DNA from 3 places in the Shewanella sp. YLB-07 genome. Region 3 is predicted to be linked to each of the others. Evidence: predicted binding sites of a transcription regulator. Region 3 holds the regulator's gene; each other region holds the start of a gene.
The links. Region 3 encodes MetJ, which represses methionine synthesis genes. Its sites were predicted from a motif close to TAGACGTCTAGACGTCTA; they were not measured.

Region 1: metH (methionine synthase) is a predicted target of MetJ. The motif match lies at 5,936-5,953, and genes of this name have one in related genera.
Region 2: metE (5-methyltetrahydropteroyltriglutamate--homocysteine S-methyltransferase) is a predicted target of MetJ. The motif match lies at 3,119-3,136, and genes of this name have one in related genera.

The regions. Positions count from the first base shown of each region.
Region 1 is NZ_VOQB01000004.1:232,206-242,620, reverse strand. Features, by position in the region: gene FS373_RS10655 (FecCD family ABC transporter permease) at 1-374, opposite strand, end outside; gene FS373_RS10650 (ABC transporter ATP-binding protein) at 442-1,368, opposite strand; cobalamin riboswitch at 1,399-1,671, opposite strand; gene FS373_RS10645 (histidine phosphatase family protein) at 1,892-2,560, opposite strand; gene FS373_RS10640 (ATP-binding protein) at 2,653-5,475, opposite strand; gene metH (methionine synthase) at 6,025-9,795, shown strand.
Region 2 is NZ_VOQB01000004.1:455,014-465,428, forward strand. Features, by position in the region: gene tsaD (tRNA (adenosine(37)-N6)-threonylcarbamoyltransferase complex transferase subunit TsaD) at 1-150, shown strand, start outside; gene FS373_RS11595 (GDSL-type esterase/lipase family protein) at 398-997, shown strand; gene FS373_RS11600 (HDOD domain-containing protein) at 1,298-2,026, shown strand; gene FS373_RS11605 (LysR family transcriptional regulator) at 2,130-3,035, opposite strand; gene metE (5-methyltetrahydropteroyltriglutamate--homocysteine S-methyltransferase) at 3,268-5,556, shown strand; gene FS373_RS11615 (hypothetical protein) at 6,115-6,663, opposite strand; gene FS373_RS11620 (glutamate synthase-related protein) at 7,150-8,721, opposite strand; gene FS373_RS11625 (hypothetical protein) at 9,170-9,520, shown strand; gene FS373_RS11630 (efflux RND transporter periplasmic adaptor subunit) at 9,838-10,415, shown strand, end outside.
Region 3 is NZ_VOQB01000017.1:77,099-87,513, reverse strand. Features, by position in the region: gene metF (methylenetetrahydrofolate reductase) at 1-668, opposite strand, end outside; gene FS373_RS27110 (bifunctional aspartate kinase/homoserine dehydrogenase II) at 1,080-3,467, opposite strand; gene metB (cystathionine gamma-synthase) at 3,490-4,650, opposite strand; gene metJ (met regulon transcriptional regulator MetJ) at 4,885-5,199, shown strand; gene FS373_RS27095 (sulfite exporter TauE/SafE family protein) at 5,403-6,140, shown strand; gene FS373_RS27090 (conjugal transfer protein TraF) at 6,310-7,506, opposite strand; gene FS373_RS27085 (OmpA family protein) at 8,103-8,792, opposite strand; gene FS373_RS27080 (pilus assembly protein) at 8,799-10,313, opposite strand; gene tadF (tight adherence pilus pseudopilin TadF) at 10,316-10,415, opposite strand, start outside.

The DNA of each region.
Region 1 (10,415 bases), on a different contig from region 3:
AATAGTGTTAGCACAATAACAGCACCAAAAGATGCCCCAGAAGAGATACCGAACAGATAAGGGTCCGCCAGTGGGTTGCGTGTGACAGTTTGCAGCACACTACCTGCGATAGAGAGACCAGCTCCAGCAATAAATGCCAATATGACTCTAGGAAATCTCAGTTCCATCACTATGCGCTGGGTGATGCTAGCAACGTCGCCAATCCCGAACAACTGATGCAAGACCACATCTAAGGTGTCCATAAACGAGATATTTGCGGCACCAAAACTCGCGGCAAACATCAGACTCAGCAGAGATAATAAGCTCAGGGAGAATAAAATCCATTTATGAGCAAACAGCTCATGCTTAACCAAATCGACTTCACCAGTTTTCATTTCTCTGGTTTTCACTGCAACTGAATCAGTTTCCGCCATTCCAATTCCTGCTGGGAGTTTGACACTTCTAGTCATGGGCTACGTCCTCGAGAGAAACCGGGCCACTTTTATTACCCTGACTCTTCTCACGGCCCTTCTCATAGCTATTCTTATGTCCTGGCTCGTAACCCTTGTCGTAACTCGTCTCATAACCATAGTAGTAACAGATCTGTGGATTTCCATGTTGAGGATGAGGCGCGACATGGGAACAGACACCGAAGACCTCGCCTATGGCCTGCTCTGTGAGCACCTGTTTAGGCGAACCGTAAGAAATACACTTTCCCTCTTCCAGCAGAAGTAATTTGTCGCACATGGCGCTAGCGAGATTAAGATCGTGAATAGAGGTGATCACAGTGATCCCGATTGAGCGCAACAGCTCCATGATCTGGATCTGATAATGGATATCTAAATGATTGGTCGGCTCATCGAGAATAAGAAGTTTAGGCTGCTGCACTATGGCACGCGCTATCAAGGCTCTTTGCTTTTCACCGCCAGAGAGATATTCATAACTCTGCTTAGCCTTATGGGTTAAACCAACTTTTTCCAGCGCATCGGATATCAAGACCCGATCGGCAGAATTAGTGAATTCGAACGGGCCTTTATGGGGCGTCAAACCGATAGCCACCAATTGCGCCGTGGTCAACTCGAAGTGATGAGGGGTATCTTGCAGTACTACTGCCACCTCTCTGGCGAAGGCCTTAGAGGAGAGACAAGTTATCTCTTGGCCAAACAGCTGGATTCGGCCACTATCAGGCTTGATATATCGATAGATGCAGCGAAGCAAGGTCGACTTTCCCGCACCGTTAGGCCCGATAATGCCGAGCATCTCACCGCGCCTTATGGAGAAGCTTACCTGCGACAGAATCGAGCGTGACTCGACTTGCCAGCTAAGCTCGCGCACATCCAAGGCGAGCTCAGGTGTGTTCTGTGACGTTGAGCCTGAAACTAATGACATCTATGACTCCCCCGAGTTACCCGCTCGAGTATTATCGCGACAAAATGAGGCAGGTATCCTGACTGGTGATTAAAAACAAGATTCTAGTTCCTAGGTACTAGATTCTAGATTCTAGATTCTAGGAACGTTTTTAAAAATCACTCACAGTTGCGGGCACAGTTTGGGCTTCTAAAGCTGATAGCTAATGCTATAAACATAAGCTAAAGACATAAGCTAAAGACATAAGCTAGGAGCTATCGTCCCAATTCCCTTTTAAGTTTGAGTTAGCAATAAAATGGGCACACTTGATTAAACGGCCAGATTAGCTCTCAACACCTCATTTTGCGAACTTGAAACCTTCCTCTTAGAAACTAAAAAGAATAAAAAATTAAATAAAGTACTAAATAGATAATTTACATAACAAGCTCTAATGGGCGCTATTATGCCGATTTTACTTGTATTGGCAAATTGTACCTGTGAAGTGATCGCGTTGATTCATACTAAGACATACTCAGATAAGTCATAGAGACAGAGTAAAAAGCGATTAGTCATCGCCCCAATGCAGCTTAGTGAAGTGGCCCTGAGGAGAGGTGAACACAGATATCTTGACCACAGAAGCATAAGCTAATGACAGCTGAGTGTAAAAACCGGCCACCCCACTCACACCAAGGGCATTGGCCATCAAGTGTCTCATCACTCCAGCGTGAGTGATCAAGAGTAAGGTTTGTCCCGAATATTGCTGCAAAATAGATTGCCAAAGGGCATCGATTCTGAATTCAAACTCAAGCATGCTCTCACCATTAGGTGGTGTCACGGCCCAGGGATTCTTCCAATAGCTTTCTATCATCTGAGCGGAGTTCTGATACAAACTCTCTAAGGTCTCGCCATCCCAATCACCAAAATTAACCTCCTTTAAACCGTCCTCCAGTTTTAATGGCACTCCATTTTTCAGATAGAGGTTGAGTGCAAACTCACTGCAGCGACGCAGGGGGGATGAGAATAGTTGGTCAAACTCCACATCGTGACGCTCAACGAGACCTTCAATGGCAGCTGTCATCGATGCTCGCCCCGCTTGACTCACGGCGACATCTGTATGCCCCCTGAGTATATCACCGCCTTCGCATTCACCATGACGGAGAAGATAAAAGACAGTGGTACGCTCAGCCTTATTCTCAATGCAGCTCTTGCTGTCACCTTGAGCTCCTTCAGACATATTTTCTCCTTTGCTGGTTTCCCGTTTCTATTTCTAGTGCTACTTCCTAGAATCTAGATTCTAACTCCTATCCTCTTGTTCCCAGTATAAGTCTAACTCTCAATATTTTGCGGGAAACGTATATGGTAACAGAGTCCCTTACCTGGCGATGTTTCGACGTCAACTTCCCCCTTGAGTTTCTGGGTCACCAAGTTATACACCAGATGTGTGCCCAGTCCACTGCCTCCCTGATTACGCTTAGTGGTATAGAAGGGATCAAATAGATTCTTCTCGCCATCTTCATCTAAGCCGACACCATCATCGCTGTAATTCATTAATATGTTCCCCTCACTGCCAGTCACTTCTATGGTGACCTTACCGACCTGTTCAGGCTTAAAGGCATGCAGTAAGCTATTCATTATCAGGTTAGTCACCACCTGCGAAATAACCCCAGGATAGGTATTACAGATAAGCTTATCTGGACATATAACCTGTATTTTATGAGGCTCTTTTTTCAATGTTGGACGCAGCGACATTAAGATCTCGCCGAGATATTCTTTAAGGCCAAACTCTCTAACCTGCTCACTGGATTGATCCACAGCGACCCGTTTAAAGCTCTGGATCAACTTAGATGCCCGAGCATTGTTCTTAAGAATGATATCCATCGACTCGGTGCAGGTTAGCATAAAGCCTTGAAACTCCTCTTCACTCAGCTCCCCGGCGGCAAACATCTTCTTCAGTCCAACGACCTCATCATGTAGGTGAGATGCCGCGGTGACACAGACACCGATTGGCGTATTGATCTCATGGGCTATTCCCGCGACCATTTTACCTAATGATGCCTGCTTCTCGGTTTCAACCAGATGGGCCTGAGCGCTCTTGAGTTTATCTAAGGTCTCTTGTAGCTCGCGGGTTCTGTCATCGACTATACCCTGCATCTGCTCTGAGTATCGCTTAGCCAACAACTCTTTCTCTTTCGAGTAGTTAAGTTGTTGCCTTAACTGAGCCGGACTTATTTTCAACTGTGCCAATAACTGACCGTAATAACGCTCTAAGGTGCGGATCTCTTGCTCGGAATAAAGGTTAGACTGAGTCACCACCATGTGGGCCACCGCTGCCCCAGTGATACCACTCAACTGCCTCTCAGTGGTTCGCTCCAGATTTGCCAGTTCCTGCACATTGATCAGACTAGCCTCATTGAGTTCAGCCTCGATCAGACAGGCTGCCAGTTTCATCTCGGCATATTCAGGAGTCAGATACTGGCTGAATATACCTTTGAGTAATTTAAGCTTAGGATCAAGCTCGATATTTCTGGGCAAGGTATCCATGATGGCTTCATCTTCAGCCACACGCTCAGCCATCACATCCATAAACTCGGCATTGTAACGCTTCTCTTCCCCGGACATCTTAGAGTACAGACTGCCCAATACCAGCGCCGAGATGTTTGCCGCCATGGACCAGAAAGCGCCATGACTGATCTTGTGCATTTCGGTGCCCAATAGATGCTCGGGATGCAGCCAACCTATGCCGAAGGGACCCGTTAACAAAATATCGGCATTGATCCAACCACTTTTCATGATTGCAGGTAAAAGCAAACAATAAGCCCAGATGCCAAAGCCAGCGCACAGGCCCGAAAATGCGCCTTTCGTTGTGACCTGAGGCCAATATAAACCGGCAATAACCAAGGGCAGAAACTGTAACACGGCGCAAAATGAGATCATCCCCATGTTAACCAACATGTAGGACTCGCCCAGATAGAGGTAAAACATCTGCCCGGCCCCAAGCACGATAAAAACCGCCAACCAGCGAGATTGCAGTAAATACTTCTTCAAGCGACTATCCGGTCTGAACCACTGAATGAGAGGTAAAACCAAGTGGTTACTGAACATGGTCGATAGAGTCATTCCCGACACCATAAGCATGGCCATAGAGGCTGAGAAACCACCAATGAACACGAAGATAGTCAATAGCTCTTGCCCGGCTAACATGGGAATAGACAACATATAGCTATCGGCTGTTTCGGGCCCCAACAGTAGCAAGCCCGCCGCCGCAATAGGCGTGACAAACAAGGTCATCAAGATGAGATAGACAGGCAGCCACCACTGGACTTTTTTAACATGATTAGGGTCCGGGTTCTCCACCACCATCACATGGAACTGCCGTGGAAGTAGCATGAAGGCTGTTCCCGCTAATATGAGGTAACTAAACCAAGTGACAAATGCGGGTTTCGACGACATATTAGCCGCAGCCTCTGGCATCTTCTGTTCCAATTGAGCAAAGATATCCAGGGGAGAGTCGAACATCACGAAACAGACAAATACCCCGACGGTCAACATGGCTGCCAGCTTAACCACACCTTCTACCGCCAACGCCAACATCATGCCTGGGTGACGCTCAGTGGGGTCCAGATGGCGGATACCAAACACTATGGTAAACAGGGCGACGCCCAGCCAAACCAACCAGGCTATAGTGAGCTTAGTCCCGACTTGCACCGCCAGAAGCAAGTCGATAGACGTATTTATCGCCTTAAGCTGCAGGGCTAAATAAGGCACTATGCCTATCATGGCCACTAAGGCCGCGAGTCCCGCCAGCGACACACTGCGATTATATCTGGCAGAGAGGAAGTCAGCGATACTGGTCACCCTGTATATCTGCTTAATCAGCAATATTCTTTGCATCAAGGGCCAGATAACGATCATCAAGAGCGTCGGGCCCAGATAGATAGTCAACATCAAGATGCTAGAGCGAGTGGCGATACCGACACTGCCGAAGAAAGTCCAACTGGTACAATATATGGCTAAGGACAGGGCGTAAACTGCGGCGCTGGTGGTGATCTTTTGGGCTAGTTCGCTACCAGCTTCAGCCCAGGCAGCAATCATATATAGAAAGCCTACATAAGCTAATATGATCAGCAGCAAACTCGTAGCGCTAATCATCTCACCACCTTGGATTTTACATAAAACTCTCTGTCATGAGGAATTTGAGGATACAGAGCACAAAGCACAACTTTTACCGTCTCAGCGAGAGGCTGGAGAGGTAAATTGGGCTCCAATGCATGTCTACACATCATCGACTAACCTACTTAGTCAAAGCATATAAAAATAGAATTAAAGACAGCCAAATCAAAGTGATACTCAGTAACATACTAGATAGGCTGAATGCTATGTTGCTGGCGACTGGCCATGAGACAATAAAAAACCACATAATTAGAGCCAACAGTCTGAAGGCTGCTTGATTATTATTTTTCCTCCACACCACATTTCTCCAGTAAAGAGCCTGCTTAAAGCATAGTTCAGACCTTAAAAGAGTGGAAAATTCATTCACAAATAAGTCAATATACAAGGTGATAGAACACACAATATGGCAACTCGACACAGATACGTGTCTGGTTTAGTATAGACGTCTATACGTATAAACATCCAAACGATACCACGCAGTGGTTTCAATAGAGATGCAGCGCAGATCTATTAAGGCAGGTAGAATTTATGGCCAGTGGCACCCTAAGTACCCAAAGATTAACCAAAGAGAAAGGTCAACAACTCACCTTAAAATTGACCCGACAACTCGAACAAGGGATCCTCATTCTCGATGGTGCCATGGGCACCATGATCCAAGACCTTAAGTTGGAAGAGGAAGATTTTCGCGGCGAACAATTCAAAGACTGGCATAAGGATGTTAAAGGCAACAACGACATGTTGGTGCTGACTCAAGCTGCTGCCATCAAGGGCATTCATAAACAATACCTGCTGGCCGGCGCCGATATTATCGAGACCAACACCTTCAACTCGACGCGTATCGCCATGGCCGACTACGACATGCAGGAGTTCTCGGCCCAGATAAACCTTGAGGGAGCCCGCCTCGCCCGCGCCGCTGCCGATGAAGTGGAGCAAGAGACTGGCCGCAGCTGCTATGTAGCCGGTGTACTCGGCCCGACTAACCGCACCTGTTCTATCAGCCCGGATGTGAATGACCCGGGATACCGAAATGTCACCTTCGATGAACTGGTCGAGGCTTATGTTGAGTCTATCAATGCCCTGATTGAGGGCGGCGCCGATATCATCATGGTAGAAACCATTTTCGACACCTTAAACGCCAAAGCCGCACTTTTTGCCGTCGAGACTGTCTATGACGATCTCGGTGCACGCTTGCCTATCATGATATCCGGCACCATTACCGATGCATCGGGCCGTACCCTGACCGGACAAACCACCGAAGCCTTCTACAACTCACTACGCCATGTTAAGCCGCTATCAATTGGCCTTAACTGCGCCCTGGGACCTAAAGAGCTGCGCCCTTATGTAGAAGAGCTATCTAAGATTTCCGAGTGTTTCGTCTCGGCTCATCCAAATGCGGGCTTGCCCAATGAGTTCGGTGGCTATGATGAAACCCCTAAGCAGATGGCCGATATTATCGGTGAGTGGGCCCAGGACGGCTTCCTTAATATAATCGGTGGCTGTTGTGGTACCACGCCGAATCATATTCGCGTCATTCGCGAAGCCGTTATCAAGTACCCCGCCCGTCCGCTACCCGATATCCCGGTGGCCTGTCGTCTGGCTGGACTTGAGCCGCTGACGATTGATGAAAACTCGCTGTTTCTTAACGTGGGTGAGCGTACCAACGTCACTGGCTCGGCCAAGTTTTTACGTCTTATCAAGACTGGTGAATTCGAAGAGGCGCTTTCTGTTGCCCGCGATCAAGTAGAGAACGGCGCGCAGATCATAGATATCAACATGGATGAGGGCATGCTCGACGGCGCCGAAATCATGCACAAATTCCTGAACCTTATCGCCTCCGAGCCTGATATCTCACGTGTGCCGATTATGATCGACTCCTCCAAATGGGAAGTGATCGAGGCCGGACTTAAGTGTATCCAGGGTAAAGGTATCGTTAACTCCATCTCGCTAAAAGAGGGAGAAGAGAAGTTTATCCAGCAGGCCACCTTAGTTAAACGCTACGGCGCTGCGGCCATCATCATGGCCTTCGACGAACAGGGCCAGGCCGATACTAAGGCGCGCAAAATAGAGATCTGTACCCGCGCCTACCGGGTATTGGTAGATAAGGTGGGCTTCCCGCCGGAAGATATCATCTTCGATCCCAACATTTTCGCCATCGCCACGGGTATCGAAGAGCATGATAACTATGCCGTCGACTTTATCGAAGCCACCGCCGAGATAAAGCGCACCTTGCCCCACGCGATGATTTCCGGCGGTGTATCTAACGTCTCCTTCTCCTTCCGTGGTAACAATCCGGTCCGAGAGGCGATTCATGCCGTGTTCCTCTATCACGCGATTCAGGCCGGCATGGACATGGGTATCGTCAACGCTGGTCAATTAGCCATCTATGACGATATCGACCCAGAGCTTAAGGAAAGGGTCGAGGCCATAGTCGGGAACTTTGCTTGCACCGCAGTCGATAAGAATGGCGATGCCACCAATAACACAGAACTGTTATTGGAAGTAGCGGAGAAGTTTCGCGGCGACGGCAGTCAAACCGCCAAAAAAGAAGATCTCGAATGGCGCAGCTGGGAGGTCAATAAACGTCTGGCCCACGCTCTGGTTAAAGGCATCACAGATTATATCGACGAAGACACGGAAGAGGCGCGAGCAGCGTCGAGCCGTCCGCTTGATGTGATCGAAGGCGCTCTGATGGACGGCATGAATGTCGTCGGTGACCTGTTCGGCTCAGGCAAGATGTTCCTACCTCAGGTGGTAAAATCTGCCCGGGTAATGAAAAAAGCCGTGGCTTACCTCAACCCCTATATCGAAGAAGAGAAGACGCCGGGTCAGTCAAACGGCAAGATCTTAATGGTCACCGTTAAGGGTGACGTGCACGATATCGGCAAAAATATTGTCGGCGTGGTACTGGCCTGTAACGGCTATGATGTTATCGACCTCGGAGTCATGGTGCCGGTGGAGAAGATCATCGACGTGGCCATAGCCGAGAACGTCGACATCATAGGCATGTCAGGGCTTATCACCCCGAGTCTGGATGAGATGGTGCATAACGTTAAGAGCTTCCATAAGGCGGGCTTAACCATTCCAACGATAATCGGCGGCGCGACCTGCTCGAAAATTCACACCGCGGTAAAAATTGCCCCACACTCACCGACAGGGGCCATCTATATCGCCGACGCCTCACGCGCCGTGCCTATGGTGTCCAAGCTGATTAATAACGAGACTCGTCAGGCCACCATAGACGCCGCCTATCAGGAGTACGATGTGATGCGCGAGAAACGCCTGTCACAGACCAAGCGCAAGATCATCACGACTATCAAAGCGGCCCGTGATAATCGCTGCAAGTATGACTGGGACAACTACACCCCGTTTATCCCCAATCAGCTGGGCCGTCAGGTATTCGATGACTACCCATTAGAAGATCTGGTCGAGCGTATCGACTGGACGCCGTTTTTCCGCAGCTGGGAGTTACACGGACACTTCCCTAAAATCTTAACCGATAAGGTCGTTGGCGAAGAAGCCACTAAGCTGTTCGCCGATGGCAAGGCCATGCTTAAGAAGATCATCGATGAGAAATGGCTCACCGCCAAGGGCGTTATCGGCCTGTTCCCTGCTAATACTGTCAATCATGACGATATTGAGCTGTACTCTTGTGATGGGACGGACGAGTCTCGCGAGAAACCAATAATGACCCTGCACCATCTGCGCATGCAGATAGAGCGTGTGGGCAACGACAACTTCTGTCTGGCCGACTTTGTCGCACCAAAAAACTCAGGCGTCGCCGACTACATGGGCGGCTTCGCAGTCACTGCGGGTCACGGTATCGACGAGCATGTTGCGCGCTTCGAAGCAGACCACGATGACTACAGTGCCATTATGCTCAAATGCTTAGCAGACCGATTGGCCGAAGCCTTCGCCGAGCGTATGCATGAACGTGTACGTAAGGAGTTTTGGGGTTATGCCAGCGATGAAGTGTTGGATAACGAAGCACTGATTCGTGAGAAGTATAAAGGCATACGTCCAGCCCCTGGTTACCCAGCTTGCCCCGATCACACAGAGAAAGGTCTGCTTTGGGATCTGTTAAAGCCCGATGAGACTATCGGCCTTAATATCACCGAGAGCTACGCCATGTTCCCAACCGCTGCAGTTTCTGGCTGGTACTTCGCCCATCCTAAGTCGCGCTACTTTGGCGTGACCAATATCGGTCGAGATCAAGTCGAGGATTATGCGGCACGTAAAGGAATGAGTATTGAGGATACAGAGCGGTGGTTAGCACCAGTGTTAGATTATGATCCTGAGTAATCATAAGGTTACTCTTTTTAGTAGGGGTTCCTGAATCATCAGCTATCCCCTGTCATCCCGGCGATGCTTTTAGGCCGGGATCTAGCTTTCCAAACTTCGTTTGGATGTATATCGCAGGATTCCACCCTTCTCGCAATGAAAAGTAGGGCAAGGAGGACTGCTCGTCCTATCCTCCTTGCATCCACCATGACGCCCGGCGAAGTTACATGCATTGAGTACGGGCCTCATACTCCAATATAAATCGCCTAACAACTCAGATGCTACATCCCTGTAGCTCCGAGCCTTATCCATCATCCATGATGGCTATACGGCATTTTCAATTACGTATTTCAGCAACTTCCAACGGGGAATAGTTGTAGCTTTAACCTTCATTTACTAGAGCACTGTGAACTCTTACTCTGACCCTGATTAATCCCCTGATATTCAAAACCAGCCATATATACCCTATTCATTCTTGTATTTCAAAGTAACTAAAATAGTGTAAACTTAATTTGCTGGTTAAATTGATTAGAGAATGATGATGAAAAAAAGCAATGTTACATCCAATGCTGAACGTACATTTAAACCAAGCCTACAAAATATGAAAACGAGTTTAAGTTATGAAGGGCTTAGCATTAAAG
Region 2 (10,415 bases), on a different contig from region 3:
GAAGTTTTCTATCCCAGAGGCGAATTCTGTACCGATAACGGCGCCATGATCGCTTATGCCGGTTTGCAGAGACTGAAGGCCGGTCAGACAGAGGATTTAGGCGTCAAAGGTATGCCACGCTGGTCCCTAGACTCGCTGCCTCCGCTATAGGTTCTAATATGCTACGAGCTATAAGCTGGAAGAAATAAAAAACACCTGGTTTGCATCTGCAAACAGGTGTTTTTTTGGGTTAGGCTTGCTAGAACTGGACAGCCCCCAGAACCCTAGACATTTGGCAGTCTCATTTTGAAGCTGCTTTAAACGTTTCTGGAATTGGTATTGCTCCCCTTGTGCCTGGCTTTGTTATGGCCCATGTTAACGTGATAAATTTTTAACTCTCTTTGGCACAGGTAAACGCATGAAAATTCGGTTTATTGTATTCGTTTTATGTGTGTTCATTTCTGCATGTTCCGGCCCTAAACTTGAACCGCTTTCGGCGAGTGCCGAAATCATGGCCTTTGGCGATAGTCTTACTTATGGCAAGGGGGCGAGTGAAGGCGGTGACTATCCAGCGGTTTTGGCTGAATTGACTGGCCTCAGGGTGATCAATGCTGGTGTTTCAGGTGAGACAACCTCACAAGGCTTGACCAGGCTAGCTGAACTACTTGTTCGAGAGACGCCTGACTTGTTGATTTTACTCGAAGGTGGCAATGATTTTCTGCGTAATCACGATATAGCCAAGACCAAAACTAATCTGGCGCAGATGATCGAACTGGCTCATGCTAAGTCGATTCCGGTAGTCTTGATTGCCGTCCCTCAGAAGAGTATTTTTTTATCATCGGCGGCGCTCTATTCAGAGCTAGCTGATACGTATAATGTTATGCTTCTAGAAGAGGCGTTAACGGACTTGCTCAAAACCCGGTCAATGAAATCTGATACGATTCACCTTAATGATGCAGGTTACCGCGCGCTAGCTGAGACGATTTATCAAGGACTCGAAGATGCAGGCGCGATATAATTCATCGAATATGTGCTATTAATATGTGCTATTAAGGTATTGAAGATACCAAATGTGAAATATAGTGCCGATATCTTCAGACTTTAGGTTGAATGCCGCTAATTTATGGAATGGTTGATAACGCTCTTATTTAGTCTTAATTTCGGGGTTTTCGTCCGGTGATTTGACCTTTGGCAGAGAAATAGAGTTAAAGTATTCATTTAGACGAAATCAACTTGACCCAAGTGGCCTTTTTATGGGTAAATTCCCTGATAACAATTGGTGTTGTGCCAAAATAATAAATGTAGGTTAAAACTTCCCATGACAGATCTTGAGCATAAGGTATTCACTCAAGTACGCGCAATTATTAGTAATGAAGAGCAGGTGATTGGTCGCCGCGGAATATTGATTCCATTAAAGAAGGCGATTATCGCCGATGGTGATATTCGAAATGTCATCGATATAGTCTCTTCAGATCCTGCTTTAGCAGCTCATATGCTTTGGCGCAGCAATTCGGCGATTAGCGGTGCAGGTATTACCACTAAGAACCGCTCATTGAAAGATGCCTTGGTTCGATTAGGTCAGGTGAACATATATCGTTATGCCTTTACCTTCTATTTGAAAGAGCGCCTCGATGAATTGCCCCAGCCATATAAGAAGTTAGTGCACGGGTATTGGTCATTGACTGAAAGTATCGCTACCGATGCCGTCGATAGTTTGCATCAAATGGAAGGGGTGGATATCAACCCGGATGAAGTGCAGACCTTAGCCTTGTTTAGTGTATTCGGTGAGATTATTGCCTTGACTGCATTTGCCTTCTTAAATGCCGAGTCGGAAGAGTCGTTTCCCCTGAGCATCATCAAGTCGCTTATCGATAACCAGAAGCAGACTTTGACCATAGAAGCATTTGAATCTTTGGGTTTAGATGAAGAGCTTAAAGATGAGTTTATGATTGCCCATAATCTCAGACAGACTCGCAATGCAAACTCGCCAGGTCTAGTGCTCAGACGCGTGCTTTCGATGAGAAATCAGCTGCTGAAGCCGTTGTAAAAGAAGGCTCGAGCATCTGGCTGTAGCTCGCGATAGCCCTGTCTTTATAGCAAGATCCTAGGAACTCACCGTTAGAGCCTAGGATCTCGTTCTTTCATTTAATTCAATTGAACTTATGCTGTTTTGCTAGTCCTTCTTTGGCTACTAGCTTTAACCACTGCTGCGCCACTCGTGCGCTAGAGCTATCTTTGCGATATGCCCCAAACAGCGGACGCTTCAATCCCTCAGGTCCTAGCTTGATTGCGGTTAAGTTCAAACCATAAGACTCGCTGATTGACCAGGTTGGTAGGGCTGCCACACCATCTTTGCAGGCGATCCTTTGCAGTAGCATCATGGTGAGATCGCAGCTGATCTGCTCACCGGCTTCCACTCCCGCAGGCTCCAGGAAATGACGGTAAAGATCCAGACGTTGCAGCGGCACTGGATAGCTGATAATAGCAAGTTTCTCGAGTTGCTTAGGCGTCACATATTCCAGCTTGGCCAGAGGGTGATCGTTGGCAACCACGAGCTGAACTTCAAAATCGAACAGATGCTGATAGGCAATGGATTGTCCCGGAACAGGATCTGATGTGAGTACCACATCGAGTTCGCCAATCTCCAGCGCATTGAGTGAATCAAACAGGTGTCGGCTGGAAAGGTTTAAATTCACATTTGGATATGCCGTCCTAAACTGCTCCATCACTGGCATCAACCATCGAAAGCAGCTATGGCATTCGATGCCTACCGCAAGTTGATTAAGTTCGTCATTGAGTCCCTGCTTGAGGTCATATTCGGTTTCGACGACCTTAGGTAAGATCTCTTCGGCCAGATTGAGTAGCCGAGCGCCTTCTTGCGTAAAAGAGAGAGGTTTACTCTTTCTGATAAAGATTGAGGAGTTAATCCGGGTCTCTAACTCTTTTATCTGATGAGAAAGCGCAGATTGAGTGACGAAGCGTTTCTTGGCTGCACCAGCGAGACTTCCCGTCTCTTTTAAGGCTACTAGTGTTCGTAAGTGTCTAAGCTCAATCATATAATACCTACTTTTGTTCAACGTGAATTTTACTCATGTTGCGCTTGAAATCAATTCGTTTGTCAGAAGATAGACTATCACAATAAACTTCTAGACGTCCAGACGCCCAAATGTGTTTTTACATCGAAAGATGTTACATCACCAGGAGTCACTGATAAGACTCTGGCGCGTTTACTTTGAATTCTGCTCATATTAAAGCAAAAAGGTATACAATATGCAAACTTCGAAAGAGATACAGATAGCTAACCTAGGGTTTCCAAGAATTGGTCGTCAACGTGAGCTGAAGTTTGCTCAAGAGAAATATTGGCGTGGCGAGACTAGTCAGGCTGAGCTAAAAAAAGTGGCTAAGGAGTTACGTCGTACTCATTGGGAGTGGCAGGCACAGGCCGGGGTTTCCTTGTTGCCCGTGGGCGATTTCGCCTTCTATGATCAGGTGCTGACTCTGAGTGCGACATTGAATGCCATCCCTGAGCGTCACAGAAACCAAGATGATGCTCATGTTGATCTCGATACCTTGTTTCGAGTCGCACGAGGCCGTGCACCATCGGGTAAAGATGCCCCCGCTGGTGAAATGACTAAGTATTTCAATACTAACTATCACTACATAGTGCCTGAGTTAACTGTAGATCAAGAATTCAGTGTAGCGTATGAGCAGTTTTTTGAAGAAGTTGAAGAAGCAAAAGTACTGGGATATGCCGCTAAACCTGTACTGTTAGGTCCGGTTTCTTATCTGTTTTTATCTAAGGCTGTTGGCAGCGATTTCGATAAACTTTCACTACTGCCTAAGCTCATTAAGACCTATGCAGATATCTTGGCTCGTTTCAGTGAGCAAGGTGTAGACTGGGTGCAACTCGAAGAACCTGTTTTAGCCCTTGAGCTTGATGCCGATTGGCAAGCAGCTATTTCTTCTGCCTATGAGGAACTGAAGTCATCTGAGGTCAAGGTATTACTGGCGAGTTACTATGGCACCATTGCTCATCATCAAGCATTGGTTTCAGCCTTGCCTGTTGCCGGTCTGCATTTGGATCTTGTCACGGCTCCCGAACAGCTTGCAGAATTTGCGGCAAACTTACAACCTGAGCAGGTGCTCTCTTTAGGTGTTATTAATGGTCGTAACGTATGGGCGGCAGATATTGACTTGATTGCCGAGCGTATCGCTCCTGTGGTGAACGACCTTAAGGGACGAGTCTGGATCTCTCCTTCTTGTTCACTGCTTCATAGCCCGGTGGATCTCGATGTTGAAACTGAGCTGGCTCCGGCCCTGAAGCAACAACTCTCATTTGCGAAACAGAAGCTCTCTGAGTTGACTCAACTGAAAGCGCTACTCAGCACTCCTGCGGACAGTGCCGCTAAAGTTGAAATAGACACCATAGTGGCAACTTGTGTGGCGCGCAGAGAGGCTCGAGAAGCCGCCGCCGATCAGCAAGTTATCGACAGAGTTGCGGCTCTTAATGCGGATGATTATGAGCGTGATACCGTGTTTGCTAACCGCCAAGCCATACAACAACAGAAGTTTAATTTACCCCTGTTACCTACGACAACCATAGGCTCGTTCCCACAGACTCCGGCAATTCGCGGCCTGCGTAGTCGCTGGCGTAAAGGTGAGATCACCCAAGAGTTTTATAACGACCAACTACGCCAGGTGACCAGAGATACGGTTGAGCGTCAGCTTAAGTTAGGTATTGACGTACTGGTTCACGGTGAGGCCGAGCGTAACGACATGGTCGAGTATTTCGGCGAGCAGCTTCAAGGTTTCGCCTTCACTAAATTTGGTTGGGTCCAGAGTTATGGCTCACGTTGTGTTAAGCCGCCACTTATCTATGGTGATGTGTCACGCCCTGAGGCTATGACAGTCGAGTGGGCGCAGTATGCTCAGTCTCTGACTGACAAGCCAGTTAAAGGCATGCTAACGGGGCCGGTTACTATTCTGCATTGGTCATTTGCCCGTGAAGACATCAGCCGTGAGGAGATAGCGACTCAAATTGGTTTGGCCATTCGTGATGAAGTCGTCGACTTGCAAAATGCGGGGATAGGCATCATTCAGATAGATGAGCCAGCTTTCCGGGAAGGTTTGCCTTTGAAGAAGAGTGATTGGCAAGCCTACCTTAAGTGGGCGGTTGATTCATTTAAGTTGAGCGCCGCAGGTGTCACAGATGAGACGCAGATCCACACTCATATGTGTTACAGCGAATTCAATGAAACTATAGCGGCCATCGCGGCCATGGACGCCGATGTGATCACTATCGAGACCTCGCGTTCTCGCATGGAGTTACTCACGGCCTTCGAAGATTTCGCATACCCGAATGAGATAGGTCCAGGTGTTTATGATATTCACACACCAAACACGCCAACGGTCGATGAGATGGTTGAGCTTATCGAGAAAGCGGCCGACAAGATTGCCGTACGCCAGCTTTGGGTTAACCCGGATTGTGGCTTGAAGACGAGAACATGGGATGAAGTAGAGCCAGCCCTTAAGAACTTAGTTCAAGCGACTAAGGTGTTGAGAAGAAAGTTGGGATAAGGCTGAGAAGTTCCGAGCTTCGAGTCTCGAGTTCAAGACAGAGCTGAGATTAGAAATTAATGAACTAAAAGAGCAAGAAGGGATATCTTCTTGCTCTTTATTAGGTACTCTCGTTCGCTTGTCGAATAACTACTTTTAAAGTATTACTTTAGGATCACTGATTTGGTGTTGGTATATTTTTCGAACGGCTTAGCTTCAATTTAGTCTATAGCTTGCAGATTGCCTAATATGTAAACATTTTGTGACAAGCTGCGAGTACAGTCCAAGTGGGTTCAGGCATGGCCTCCTTGTTTCTGAATGTCACAGCCGCGTTTACACCTGATCTGGTTTTGAGGTGATTACCTCTTCGATTTTAGCTTTATTTGTTAAAACTATTCTAAACAAAAATGAGTGATAATTTAGACTCTAACTCATGAGCCTTTGATTGGATAAAGGATGGTAATCGGATACGTGGTAACGTTTATAGCAATTTGGATAGGTAGTGTTTTGCTCACCTTTGCAAAAAGGTGATAAGGATGAAGTACCTGTTTACTTGCATTTTTTAGCTGCTGTTTGTCGTTAATTGGACTGATGCTGGTTTTCTACAAACTGGATGATAACATCTCTGCCATACTTTGAAAGTACGGGATAATTTTGCCCGAAGCGACCAGCCATCACCAAATAGCCTAGTTCAATCAGTTGTTCTATAGTTTGATTAAGCATGTGAGAGTCAATTCTAAGTTTGCGCATAATTTGCCCATAACCTTTATGAGGACCTGCGTGACTATATATATCCAAGAGCACAAGCTGTTGCCTCTCTGATAAATCAGATAGTGGCTCAGAGTTGTCAGCTTCATCAGTTTCATCAACTCCATGGGGCTCTTCTCCAACACTTGAGTTATTTTTGAAGTGAATTTTACCTACTTTAAAACATATAACAGAGATTATGATAAGTAGTGAAATAGGTATGTTGATTGAAAAGGTAAATATATCCGATAAAATTATAAATAAAGTTTTAATTAGCTCCCATAACCAAAGAACCGCAGATATAAAGTGATCTGGTTTGATCCCAACCCAACCTAAAAAAGTTATTATAAGCGCCCATAGAGCAATTTTTCTCTCATTCACTACTCAAAGTTCCATTTATTATCTCAAATTTCTTTACAAAATTTCAGTCGTAATTAAAAAAGACTAACGTCTTAGTGTTTATGATTTTAGTAACTTATCAGTATGTTTTCTGTGAAGCAATGACCATTTTGGTTGGGGAAACCGAGAGCTTTGGTTCACATAACTAAAAGTGAGCTTTTATTTTTACTGATTAAAATATTTTTTATTAAAACGTCAGTAAATTGGACTAAACCTTAGAGGCTATTATCTTTGAAATCATCCAGTGTAGATGCGGCTGCGAGCTTCGATGACATGGATGTCATCGCAGAGCCTCCATGGAGGGATTTACGGCGTTTCGCAGAAGTAGCTGCACATTCCCCGCTGGGAAGCGTTAGATAACCATGAAGTTACTAACTTCAAATAAATCAGCCAATACCAAATGAACTTATGCTGAAAATGAAAATCCACCTTCATTCCAAGGTGGACTAACTTCGGTGGGGGAAACCATTAATCTAATGGCGTGAATCCCGCGTAATGTATTCCCGAAAGATGTGCCATCTCTCTGTGCCAGGTGGCTAAGTCATCTTTGTTAAAATCACTCAAACTATGATGACCACAGGCGCGGGCCATAACCTGCATTAGTTCCACCGATGCAGTGAAGAAGTTAGCGAGTTGCATCGATGCCTTGTCGGTATTGAGTTTCTTCCTCAGCTCCGGGTTCTGTGTGGCTATGCCGGAAGGGCAGTTGTTGGTGTTACACATACGGGCGGCTACACAGCCTATGGCTTGCATGGCGCTATTAGAGATAGCGACGCCGTCGGCGCCTAAGGCCATGGCTTTGACAAAATCCATGGGGACACGTATTCCACCTGTGATGATTAAGGTGACTTTTCCGCTGGCACCTTTTTCATCTAAAAATCGACGAGCACGAGCTAAGGCTGGGATCGTGGGTACGCTGATATGGTCGCGGAACATCTCCGGAGCCGCGCCAGTTCCGCCGCCGCGGCCATCTAATATGATGTAATCGGCAGTGGCGTCCAGGGCAAACTGGATATCACGTTCGATATGGTTGGCACTGAGTTTAAACCCTATGGGCACGCCGCCACTGATCTCACGGACACGTTCTGCAAAACGCTTAAAGTCGCATGAATTATTGAGTTCCTTAAAGGTGGGCGGTGATATGGCTGGCTGACCTTCGGGAATGCCTCTTACCTGTGAAATCTTCCCTCGGTTTTTTATTCCCGGTAGGTGACCTCCAGTGCCTGTCTTTGCCCCTTGTCCGCCTTTGAAGTGAAAGGCTTGAATAGAATGTAGTAGCTCTTCACGATAGCCAAACTGGGCGCTGGCGAGCTCATAGAAGTAGCGGGAGTTTTGTGCTTGTTCCTCGGGGAGCATGCCACCTTCGCCAGAGCATATTCCAGTGCCAACAAGCTCAGCACCCATAGCCAGGGCTGTTTTAGCTTCTTCGGAAAGTGCGCCGAAACTCATATCCGAAACAAACAGTGGGATCTTGAGCTTAAGCGGCTTACGGGCTTCGGGGCCTATGATCAGTTCGGTCGAGACGGCTTGGTCTTCCTGTAATGGCTTAGTGGCCATTTGGGCCGTCATTATCTGGATATCATCCCAATGAGGCAGTAGATGACGGGGTACACCCATTGAGGTCATGGGACCATGATGGCCAAGTTTTGACAGGCCTTCTCGGGCAAGTTGGTGGATAAATTCCACCGTAGGTTCCTCTAGTGTGGCCTTAGCCAAGGGCATGGCGTCGGATTTGGTATCTTTAGCCGGGCCTGGTCCCTCTTTGCCAACCTGTTTGGCGGTGAACTGTTTATGAGTGCCGTCACAAAAGGGGGCATTAGCCGTGTGCTTGCAGGCGCAAAGATATGCATCGCCATCTTGCTCTGCTGTGAAGGCCTTAGGTTTAAATGAAGTGCCTGCATGTGAGCCATCGCAGAAGGGTTGCTTCTTAGATTGGCCGCAGGCACAGAAATAATATTCCTGACCCTTGGTGAGTTCGACTTTCTTAGGTTTATTGTCTGCAATAATCGGCTTTGCATCAGTAGAATGTGGGTTGCTCATACCTTCTCCTTGGCCATTTTCAACTTTGTTAGATGAATTACTACCACGGCTCTTATTCTGATTTCACTTACTTTTATAGAAATAGTCACCTGTAATAGGGGGGCTAGTAAATGTGCTGTGTTCAATAAATAACCTTATAAAGATAACTTAAGATAAGCTTGTGTGTCATGCAATAGATTGTTTTTTATTCACTTAGTGAGAATGAAAATCGATTGAGAAAATAAAAATATTTTTTATGAACTATTTTTGCCTTTATCCGGTCTTATCCAACAGGCGCATCTGAGCTCCACTGTCAGATCCCATTAGCAAACCTGGTTTCAGGTTTGCGTTTCTAGCCCGAATGTAAGTTTACGTTTCAAAAAGGACATTATTCATCAATAAGTTTTTTGCTAACCAAACAGGAAATCGTTGGACAGTACTGGTTTTTACCATACTGACGCTATTCTGTTTGACCCAAAATAGTGGAATTCTTAACCTGCTACTCAATCAACAGAGTGCGCAGGCGATGTCGGCTGCTTTACTCCCAGCACATGTAAGTGCAGAGTCGAATGTCAGTGCTAGTGCAAAAGAGCTCACTCAAGGCGCAGAGCTTAAAGCGTTCGAATTCAAAAAGTGTGAATTATCAGAAAAGTCCATGCGTGTGTGTATGGATGCACCCAGTAGCTTACCTTTTTTGGTACTGCTTTTTTTACTCCCCTTACTTCCCCTCGTGTATCGTGTCATCACACGCTATCCAGAGCCTGGCGAACAAGCTAAACCCAGGCGAATACACCTCTCCTTGTGTCGCTTTCAAGAATAAAAACTCATCTGTTCTACTGAGAGATTAAGTCACTTTAATTACGCTATTTAGCGGTTATTGGGTCAATTTTGTTCATCTTTTGGCGTTACTGTATCTGAGACTTAGGCTTATCACATTGGCCACATGTATTGGATTTACAGTAACAAAAGCCTTAGCTGACTAGTTTGAAAATAGCCCGATAATCATAAGTGACTTACCTCTGGACACGTTGCTCTCGCAGCGTATTTATCATCATGTAGATATTTACTGCATAAGCGTTATCGCCTTAGGTGAGACCTTAGCAGGCTAGCCCGTCATTGACGGGATTTGAGGTTATTTTGAAATTAGATAAAGTTTTGTTAGCTAGCGTATGCATTATGACGCCTTTGGTTGTAGCGACTGTGGTTTTTCCAGATAGAGTTTATGCTGATGGGAACAAAAGTGTAGAGGCTGCTGTGGCTGTGAAGGCTGCAAGAGTCACCGCACACGAATATCATCATAACTTTAAAATTAAGGGGCGGGTCGCGGCAAAAGAAGACGTTGCTCTGCAAGCTCAAGTCACAGGTTATCTAGTGTCCAAGCATTTTAATGAGGGAGATATTGTTGCCGAAGGCGAGCTACTGTTTTTACTCAATGATAGCCGTTATCAGGCAAAACTGTCCCATGCAAAATCTCTGCTGGCTAGCGCCGAAGCTAATTTGAATGTGGCTAATCTTGATTATAAACGTGGGCTATCTTTACTGCCTAACTCCTCGATAAGTGAAGCTGAAGTTGACCGTTTCCTTGCTGAAAAACAATTAGCTCAGGCGCAAATAACGTCGGCCAAAGCACAAATTCAGTTAGCTCAAACCGAGTTGGATTACACCCAAATACGGGCACCATTTTCAGGACGGATCAGTAACAGCAAGGTGGCGCT
Region 3 (10,415 bases):
AAACGTTTAAGCTGTTTAAAGTTAGTCACAGGCAGTATGCCAGGAATGATTTCAGCATCGATACCGGCGGCGACACAACGATCACGGAATCTGAGGTAGGACTCGACATCGAAGAAAAACTGAGTGATGGCGCGATTGGCCCCGGCATCTATCTTCTTCTTAAGATTGATTAAATCGGCCTGAGCATTAGTTGCATCCGGGTGAACTTCAGGATAAGCCGCCACCGAGATATCGAAATCGGCAACAGAGCGCAATAGACGCACCAAGTCATTAGCAAAACGGGTCGGCTTAGGGCTGCCATCGGGAAGATCCCCACGTAGCGCGACTATGTCTCTGATACCTGAGTTCCAATAATGTTTAGCAAGCTCTATAAGCTCCTCATCGCTGGCATCGACTAAGGTCAAATGAGGCGCGGCAACGAGATCCGTCTCTCTCTGAATACGCTCAATTACCCCATGTGTGCGATCACGAACACCTGAGTTCGCACCGTAAGTCACAGAAACAAACTTAGGTTTTAATGGCTCTAGACGACGAATAGAATTCCAGAGAATTTTTTCCATCTCTGGTGATGCAGGAGGGAAAAATTCGAAAGAAACGTTAATATCACCGTTAAGCTCAGCCAAGCTCTGATTTAGTGATGTTGAATGTTGTGCGTGATGAAAACCCATTCCTATTCCCTCTACTGCTTTACTTAACCATAAAATAAAAAAACCATCTAGACGTTTGGACGTCTAGATATCCATATTAGTGAAACTGAGTTTGAAGTCAATAGTAAATAGAGTACTAAATGCAAATTAAAGATCAGGTATGAGAGACGAGGGCGCGACCTTGTCACTAGAGAGCGGCAGGGAAATGCCTCAGAGAAGGGGTTTTCCCCTGTTAGGACGCAGCAAAGCTGCTACGAGAACGTGACTTCGTCACTGCTAGGACGGCCTGTGGCCTTTGAGAGCGCGGCAAGCCGCTGCGAGAAAAAGCTGTTGATCTTCTCTAGCAGCCAACTTGGTGGCGTACTCGAAGCGCATCGGCCTCGAAGTGAGCTTGCGAACGCTCTCGTAGTGCAGCGCTCTTCTTTACGATACCTATTCTTGCACTAAATCCCGACAGATCTGCGCCAGATCAGACTGCACAGCTGCAGCCGTTACTTCGCGGCCGGCACCAGGGCCTCTGATGATCAAAGGATTATCTTGATAGAAAGCACTGCGTATAACAAAAACATTATCGCCAGGAGTTAGATTGGCATAGGCATGTTGAGTATCGACCCACTCCATGCCAACTGCGGCCTTAAGCTGACCATCGACAACATCGAGTCCGGCAACATATCTCAAGACCTTACTTTGCTCAGCCGCAGCCTGGAACTGCTGTAGCATCTCATGGTCTAGCTCGTCGATACGTGCTAAAAACTGCTCCAAAGGAATATCGGCTAAATCAGCAGGTACCAATGAATGAAGCTCAATATCTTCAAGTTCAATCTCATGACCAATCTCACGGGCCAAGATCAACAATTTTCGCTGCATGTCTCGACCTGACAGATCATCGCGGGGATCCGGCTCGGTAATACCTAATCCTCTGGCCTCCAACACCAGTTCTGAGAACGGTTTCTTAGCGTCATACTTCTCGAATAACCAGCACAGGGTGCCAGAAAAGATGCCACCAACGGCTTCGATACTGTCACCGCTGTTATGCAGATCGTTCAATGCATGCTGTACGGGTAAACCCGCACCACAACTGGCGTTGTAGCGCCAAAACAGTCTGCGATTCCCCAGCTGTAGCTTTAGCTCTCGATAGAAAGCTAAGGGGCCTGAACCCGCCAGTTTGTTAGCGCTAACCACATGAATACCTCGTGAGAAGAACTCAGGATATTGCAAAGTTAAGTTGGCGCTAGCGCTGATATCTAAGGCGATGAGTTCGTCACATTCGAGCGCTTGCAGCTGCTCAAACATATGATCATAGAGCCAAGGGGTGGCTTGTTGCTCAAAAGCCTGTTTCCAGGAATCGAGATCTATCCCTTCCTCTTTTAACAAGGCTTTCTTAGAACTGAGTAATCCCACCAGCTCCACGCTAGCCTCTAACTCTTTATTGAGTGCGACTCGAGCACGACTGAATAGATCCACCCAAGTCTCACCAATATTTCCCACTCCAAGCAGGAGCACACCGATGCGCTTACGCGGGCCGGCACAGCGACGATGCACTTTTTGAGTCAGCAAGTTAACTTGTGATGTCGGCACTAAGGTCACCAGACTCAAGCCATCTTTAAACAGCGGCCTTGCATCCCGGCTCAACAGGCGAGCGAAGCCACGGCGGTAAAGCCCAGCATCGGCGCTGACCAAGGCGACTAAGCCTAGATCTTCTCGAAGATGTATCTCAGAGATGGCCAAGCCATCTATCTCCAATATGGATTGAACTTGTTTCTGATTCTCGTGAGTAAAGGCGAGCTCGACTCGATTATGAGCCAACTTCCAATGGGCTAACGGAATTAAACCAGCACTTTCCAATAACTCAGCCAAATGAGCAATATCGCTACTTATCCTGAAGCTAAACAGGGAAACACTGGACAGATTCGTCACCACTGGCGCACTGGCTTGAGAGCTCTTAGGTGCGATCAGAGTGAAATCGGTATGAGACGCATAACTAGATCGAACAGCCAGACTCACTTGAGTATCGAATAAGGGCTGTAGGGAACGGTTATGCAGCACAGGTGAACCCAGATGCGCTAAACGGTTAGCCTCATCTAACGACAGGCTCTTAAGTAACTTGGCATCGTTAATCTTATTTGGATCTGCGTTGAACACACCTTCCACATCAGTCCAGATGGTGACACGTTCAATATCGGCTAAGCTGGCAATCAAGGTCGCACTATAATCTGAGCCGTTACGGCCAAGTAACAAGGTTTCTCCACGGCTGTTAGCACAGATAAAACCCGTGATAATTAATCTTTCGCTGGTATGCTCATCCAGAGCTTTCTGAACACGTGCTCGTGACTCATCGAGTCTGATCTGCGGCACGCCTCCTTCATCGGCTAATAGCAAGCTTCTGGAATCGATATCCAATGCAGCAACACCCGACTCTCTGAGTAATGCAGCCAGAAGACGAGCAGACCAACGCTCACCGAAACTCACCACTTCACTTCTTTTATATTCGTTTAACGCCTCTAGAGAAAATAGGCTAATGAGCTGATACTTGTCGATAGACAAGCGTTCTCTCAGGCTTCTGGCCTGCTCGTTAGAAAGTAGCTGCTCAATTAGATTCTGTTGAAAGCTGATCAACACCTGCAGCTCTTCCTGCCATAGCTGACCTGTGTCTTTGAGTTCCAGCAGTTTATAAAGAAAGTTGGTGCTCTTACCTGCGGCCGATACCACGACGAGATCGTCGCTGTTGCCGTGAGTGAGAAGGATATGAGCAACACGGCGGTAGCAATCTGCATCCGCTAAGCTAGAACCACCAAATTTGTGCAAATGACAACGCGCCATCTTTAACTCCTATCTACCGAGATTAACAACTCGCCGCTGCTGCGAGTCCAGCTTCAATATCGGCAACTAAATCATCGGCATCTTCGATACCCACTGAAAGACGGATTAGGGTCTCTTTTACCCCAGCTTCTGCTCGAGCCTCTGGCTCCATAGCTCTGTGGGTCATTGTCGCAGGAACTGCGACTAAACTCTCTACCCCACCTAAACTTTCTGCAAGAGAAAACACAGAAAGTTTGTCAAGAAAAGCAACCAGCTCCTTTTCTCCACCCTTCAGCTCGAAACTGAGCATGGCACCGAAGCCTTTCTGTTGCTTCGCCGCGATCTTATGACCAGGGTGATCACTCAGGCCCGGATAATACACCTTATCGACCGCCTCGCTGGCAGTTAATACCGCTAACACCCGCTGAGCATTAGCCTGATGTTCACGAATGCGTACCGCTAAGGTGCGAATGCCGCGTAGGGTCAGGTAACTATCGAAGGCTGATCCTGTTAGACCTAAGGTATTAGACCACCAATGTAATAACTCACCTAGCTCGGCATCTTTAGCGACGACGGCACCACCGACTACGTCGCTATGACCATTAATGTACTTAGTGGTCGAATGAATAACGATATCGGCACCGAGAAGCAGTGGTTGCTGCAAAATTGGCGATAAGAACGTATTATCGACTACCACTAAGGCATCGACCAACTTACTCGCCTTGGAAATTGCTTCTATATCGACGACACGCAGTAGAGGATTCGATGGTGTTTCCAGCCAAACCATCTTAGGCTTACGGGCAATGGCGGCTTCGAGTGCTGCACCGTCGGTCTGATCGACCACTGCAAGTTTAAAGGCTCCCTTCTTGGCTAAGTTAGTAAACAGACGATAACTTCCGCCATAACAGTCATGGGGGACGACAAGCAGGTCATCAGGGCCAAGCAGGCTAGTCACCAATGTAATCGCAGCCATACCTGTACAAGTCACCACGCCAGTGGCACCTTTTTCCAGAGCGGCGATAGCATCACCTAGAATAGAGCGAGTCGGATTACCCGAACGACTATAGTCATAGTCTCTGGGATTCTTATGCCCATCGAAGGAGTAGTTAGTCGACAAATAGATGGGGGGCACCACAGCACCATATTGGGTATCGGACTCAATCCCTTGACGCACTGCAATTGTGGCTAACTTACGTTCGGTCATCTACTACTCCTAAACTATTTACTGAACACCTTTCTTACCAACAAAAATGTGGCAAGAGATGTCTGGACGTCTAAATGTACCTAAGGGGAAGCCTAGCGTCAACCAAATATAGACGTTTAGACGTCTAAACATATGGAAATCTATTTGCAATTGTCATAAATAAGAGGCAATAATTTGACTGTACAATTTAAAGGGTTAAAATCTGCCCCGAAATTTGAATATACAGGTGAGTCAATGACTGAGTGGAATGGCGATTATATCAGCCCATATGCTGAACACGGCAAGAAGAATGAACAAGTAAAGAAAATTACTGTTTCTATTCCCTTGAAGGTACTTAAGGTTCTTACCGATGAGCGCACGCGCCGCCAAGTGAATAACCTGCGTCATGCCACCAACAGTGAATTGCTTTGTGAGGCATTCTTGCATGCATACACAGGTCAGCCTCTACCTAACGACGATGACTTGTCTAAAGATAAGCCTGATACTATCCCAGCCGAAGTGAAGCGCTTGATGGATCAGATGGGTATTGAGTGGGAAGATGTGGAGTAATCGGACCCACTTAACGCTTGACCAGTCAGTTTCAGGGATCGCATTGCGATCCCTGTTTACTTCTACACGACTATTGACCCCGAAGATAACCCTGAAGAAACAATCGAGACCAACTAACAGCTTAATTTCGAGTCTATTGTTAAAAATTAATAACGCCAACTCCTTCTCCACCCACAATACATTAATAATTGAGAGAAAATGCCGTGCTTTCAATGATAGACCCAACGACCCTCGCCCTAGCCTCACTCATTATCTTCTGTGGAGCCTTGACCCAGAGCCTTATCGGTTTCGGTTTAGCCATTGTCGCCTCTCCCCTGCTGTATATCGTCGATCCTGAGCTAGTACCAGCCCCGGTTATCATCATGGGCTTCTCTATCTCTTTGTTGACCCTATTTAGAGAGCGAGGTGCCCTTGAGTTTAATGGGCTGCAATATGCGTTGCTTGGGCGAATACCAGGAGGGTTTATCGGTGCGGGCTTATTGATATATGCACCACAACCAGTTCTTGGGCTGGCCATATCGGGCATAGTTGCCGCGGCGGTCATATTAAGTTTGCTTAAGTTCAACATAGCCGTTAACCGCAAGAGCCTGTTTGGCGCCGGCGTGATATCAGGCGTATTTGGCAATATCGCCGCTATCGGTGGTCCCCCACTGGCCATTCTGCTTGCAGGAAAAGACGCCCGTCAGTTTCGTGCTGCGCTATCGGCTTTCTTCATCTTCAGCTCAATGATCGCCTTGGTTATTTTGGCAATCACAGGCTTACTCAGCATTAAGCATCTATGGCTGTCGCTGCTGCTTCTACCTTCGGTGATCTTAGGTTATGTGGTGGCGGGAAGACTGATAGGACATGTTGATAAAGATAAGACTCGTAAGGCAACACTCATCTTATGTTCAATCTGTGCAAGCTTATTGGCAGTAAAGTCGTTAATGGAATTGGGATAGCTACTAGGACGGGCTTTGCCCTACGAGATCGGCTGAGAAGCGCCTTCGAGGAAAAGACAGGTCAAAGGCTGTTGCTCTTACCCCTAGCCAACTTGTTGGCGAACTTCTCGAAGTGAGGTTACGAACGGACTCCTAGCGACGTAGTCGCGTCCTCGAACCTTCTTTAAATTTAAAAATGATATGACGTTTGTAGTACACCGCCGATGGCATCATCGCTGCCGACCATGCCGGTAAAGTCCAGAAAGAAGACTCGCCCAAATTCAAATCCTGTCCCTAATGAATAGATATTTGCCGTATTGTCTTTCATGTCATGGCGATAACCTAAACGCAGTGCAAACCAATCCGTAGCCTGCAACTCTCCGCCAACGCGCCAATACTGAGTAGCACCAATTTCTTCGAAGCGCTTATAAGCGTTAAGATCGATATCAGATGTTACGGTTATACTCTCCCAATCATAGGCGATGCCTGCAGTAAATTGTGGCTCAACCTGATAGGTAAATTTACGGCCTTGGGTCTCTACGGTCTCGACATCTTGGCTAATAAGATTACGACCTGACAGGCCTACCGTTAATCCAGATATAGGCTCCATCGCGATACCAACATCTAGGTTAAATGTGGTCTCGTCGTTTCTGTACTTGGCATCATCAAAATCACTGGCTTCGAAGTTATTGGCACTTACTACGTAGTTATATGTGTCTATCAGCTGAAGCTTAGGCGATACCCCAACCGCAATGGGCATATTGACGATTGAAAGTGGAAAACTCAGGGCTACGCCTAAATCAGAAACCACGCCAGCAACTACAGCACCTTGTGAATCTAAGTCTGTCAGTGCTGGGGGATTATCTGGATCTAATGCATTGAGACTATCTATATCTGACTGGGCGATAGCAGCGACTCCTATTGCATCGATATAGCTCTTATAAAATACCGCCATAGGCATCTTATGTGTGGGTAATACGATAGAAAATCCAATGCCCGCACTCACATAGGCATTATTATCTTTTAAAGACTCGAGATCGCTGACCAGCTCACCACGATGGAGATCGGCTGCGGTTGCATTGCCGGCAGAGATGGCGGCATCTAATGCATCATAGGAGTCTTGCAGTGAATCAAACTTATCTACCATCTGATCTTTATCGGCGCCATCGGCTCCGATTGCGGGTAGTAACATAGCAAAATTATTGAATTTAGGTGCTTGCAGAGCCAATAGAGCGGGATTGATGAAGGCTGCCCCCTCACGGTTTGATGATGCCACGCCAGCGCCGCCCATGGCATCGCTGCGAGCCTCGTAGTATTGCTGCCCTGCGATAGCCATCGACGGGGAGAGTATCAGTGCACAGCTAAGTGCAAGTTTGAGCATTTTCATCCTTTCAGCCCTTATCTTTATTTTTATTTTCTTATGTTATTTACCTTGCTTCCTACTTGATATTATTCAGCGTAGCGCTCTGAATAATACTCACAAAAATAAGTAGAGAGACATAAAAACAGTCGAATTTAAAGATAGTCCAACATTCAGAATTGTGTACGATAAACGCTCAAAAAACCAACACTTGTATCGATTTATTTTGATCTTTTTTTCAACAGGCTTCCACCATAAGTAATTATCTAACTTAACCACATAATAAATATGAATATTTATTATGTTATATCGCCAACGAATCTAGTTTAGAAACAGCTAAATTCAGCACTGTTATTTGTCTATTTTCCATATAGACCTAAAGCACATAATCCATAAAATTCTCAGCAGTAAGACCTAGGAATTATCTTAAAACCACAGGCTGATATTTGTCTTTATGCTAGAGGAGATAAAAGGAGGTATCGACCACTCTCTAGTCATCAAACACAGAAACAAATACACCAAAGTTAAGAAGTTAAAAGGCAGGCTAATGACACTAGGTCAATAGCACCAGAACCTGAGGATGAAGCAGCCCTCAGGCCCTATACCTAAATTAACACATAAACTTAGTTTTCCTCTTGGGGAGACACGAGGAGATCAACCCGTCGATTCACCCTCCTGCCTTCGGCTGTATCATTGCTGGCTAAAGGCTTAGCCTCGCCAAGGCTTTCGCTCTTAAGTTGCACCGCATTCACCCCTTGCTTACCGAGGTAATCCTGCGTAGTTACGGCTCTGCGCAATCCCAGAGCATCATTATATCTGACACTTCCCTTGCTATCGGTATTTCCCTCAAGCCTAATAATATCCGGGTGACTCGCCAACTTTTCGGCGACTTTAGCTAAAATATCACGGGATTCTGAGGTTAACTTTTCACTGTCAAAATCGAAGTAAACCCGAGCCAACAATTGCCCTTCTGGTGTGACTCTCATTAAACCGCTAGCCGACAAATATTCCATACAAGCAGGATAAACATCTTGGCTTTTTGCCAATTTAAGTAACCTATTATTGACCTCTGAATCACTAACCTTTTGCATGATCACTAACCTTCCATCTCTATGATTCGCTAATGCGGTAACATCAGAAATTGTCACATCCTGACTAATACTGTGACTCCTAGTAGAACAAAAAGAAGCTAGGTCATATTGGACTTTTTCAACAGCTTGTATCTCAACCTCAGGCTGTACATCTTGAGCACACCCGCTTAAGGCCGAGACCAGAGTGAAACAGATTAATAAGGTAGAAAATATTCTTGTCATCGCAATTTAACTCTCTGTATGTCGATAATAAAGTTTACTGATGCCATCACTCTTGGCGCCTTTCTTAATTAAGTCTAAAATTTCCTGGATCAAATCATCTAAGTCATCCACATCTATGATGTTGTCTGCGCCTACGCAATTTTTAAAGGCATTTTGCCCCGAAGCACTAAATTGAATCCCTATCACCCCCATATGCAGTGGAAGTTCGCCATCATTAAACTGAGACCTGATCTTGTCGCACATGCCATAATTATTCACCAACTTAGAGAAAGTGTTTTCATAGGGAGATTCCATACCATCGCTAAGGATAAGGATCATTTTAAGGCGCTTGTTATACTCCTCACTCTCCTCTTCACTTGGGTTCACTGGTCGGCCCTTATCTAAGATTTGTGCCCCCCTTAGCAAGCCTTGATAGACAGAGGTTCCCCCATTAGGAGACATACGGCTCACAGTGTCTATCTGTGACTCTTGGTTTGTCAGCGGAATCGACCAAAAATTACCGTTACACATAGAGCTACTATAAAGCCTTTGATAGCTAGGATTATGTTGAATATCTGCAGAGTTCTCGGTAAAAATATCAGCAACGGTACGGCTATAATCTATCCAGTTAGCACTATCTGGCCACTTCGAACTCCAATAAGCTGAAGGGGCGTCATCCACAACAGCCCTCACCGTACGAGCATCGGATCTGGAGCCGGGTAAGCCGTTACACTTACGACTGTTATTAACGCAACGATCAACCTGGCTATAGCTTTCATTGGCCCAGTCTCTCCAATTTATCGATTCATAATCAGAGTAATTACTACCTGTTTTTCCACTTGGATTTCGATACTTAAGCTGAGACATACAAACATTTCTACTGCTTCCCCCCTCTACGACTCGCATGTTATAGGGGACTAAAGCAATCCTATTACGAATTTCGGTCTCTCCGTCACGGGGCACTAAGATCTCATCCGCAACCTGAGTTATCGCCTCCTTAAGACTATTAATTTTTCCATGTTGATCCATGGAGCCAGAGAAATCGGAAACAAAAACGATATCCACATCACGGTCGCCCAGATACTCAGGATAATTACGGGCAATGGCAAGATTGGCTAAGGTTACAGTCTCTTTGAAACTCGGAATAACATCGCTATGTAGCCAGGAGTGATGGTCTGTTTTAGCCGTCACTCTGTACTGGGTATATTCTCTGTCTTCAACACTGCCATCAGGCAGGGCGTAATGATCGACAGCTTCATTACGCTCTACTTTTATCTGACTAATATTATTGATATTTCTAATGTAACTTGAAATATAATCACTCGCCAATTTCGACTCATATGCCTTGTCGTCACGATTGGCTATAGACACGGCAAGACTCGCCGCCTCAGTTGCATCGGCGAGACGATTCTGCTTTTGAATATAGCGTGTGCCCTCAAGCGCTAAAAAGATCATGCCGAATAATGGAATAAGTAAAAAAGCTAAATAAATGGCCGCCGCACCTTGCTGCTTTTTTAAGGAGAATCTTGCTCTTCTATACATAACTACCTTCCGGGCATGACTGAACTGGAGTGAATATAGTGCTGCTCACTATCCCCCCAAAACTGGTTGAACCAGGAGTCTGTTTTCAGGCACAGGGTGACT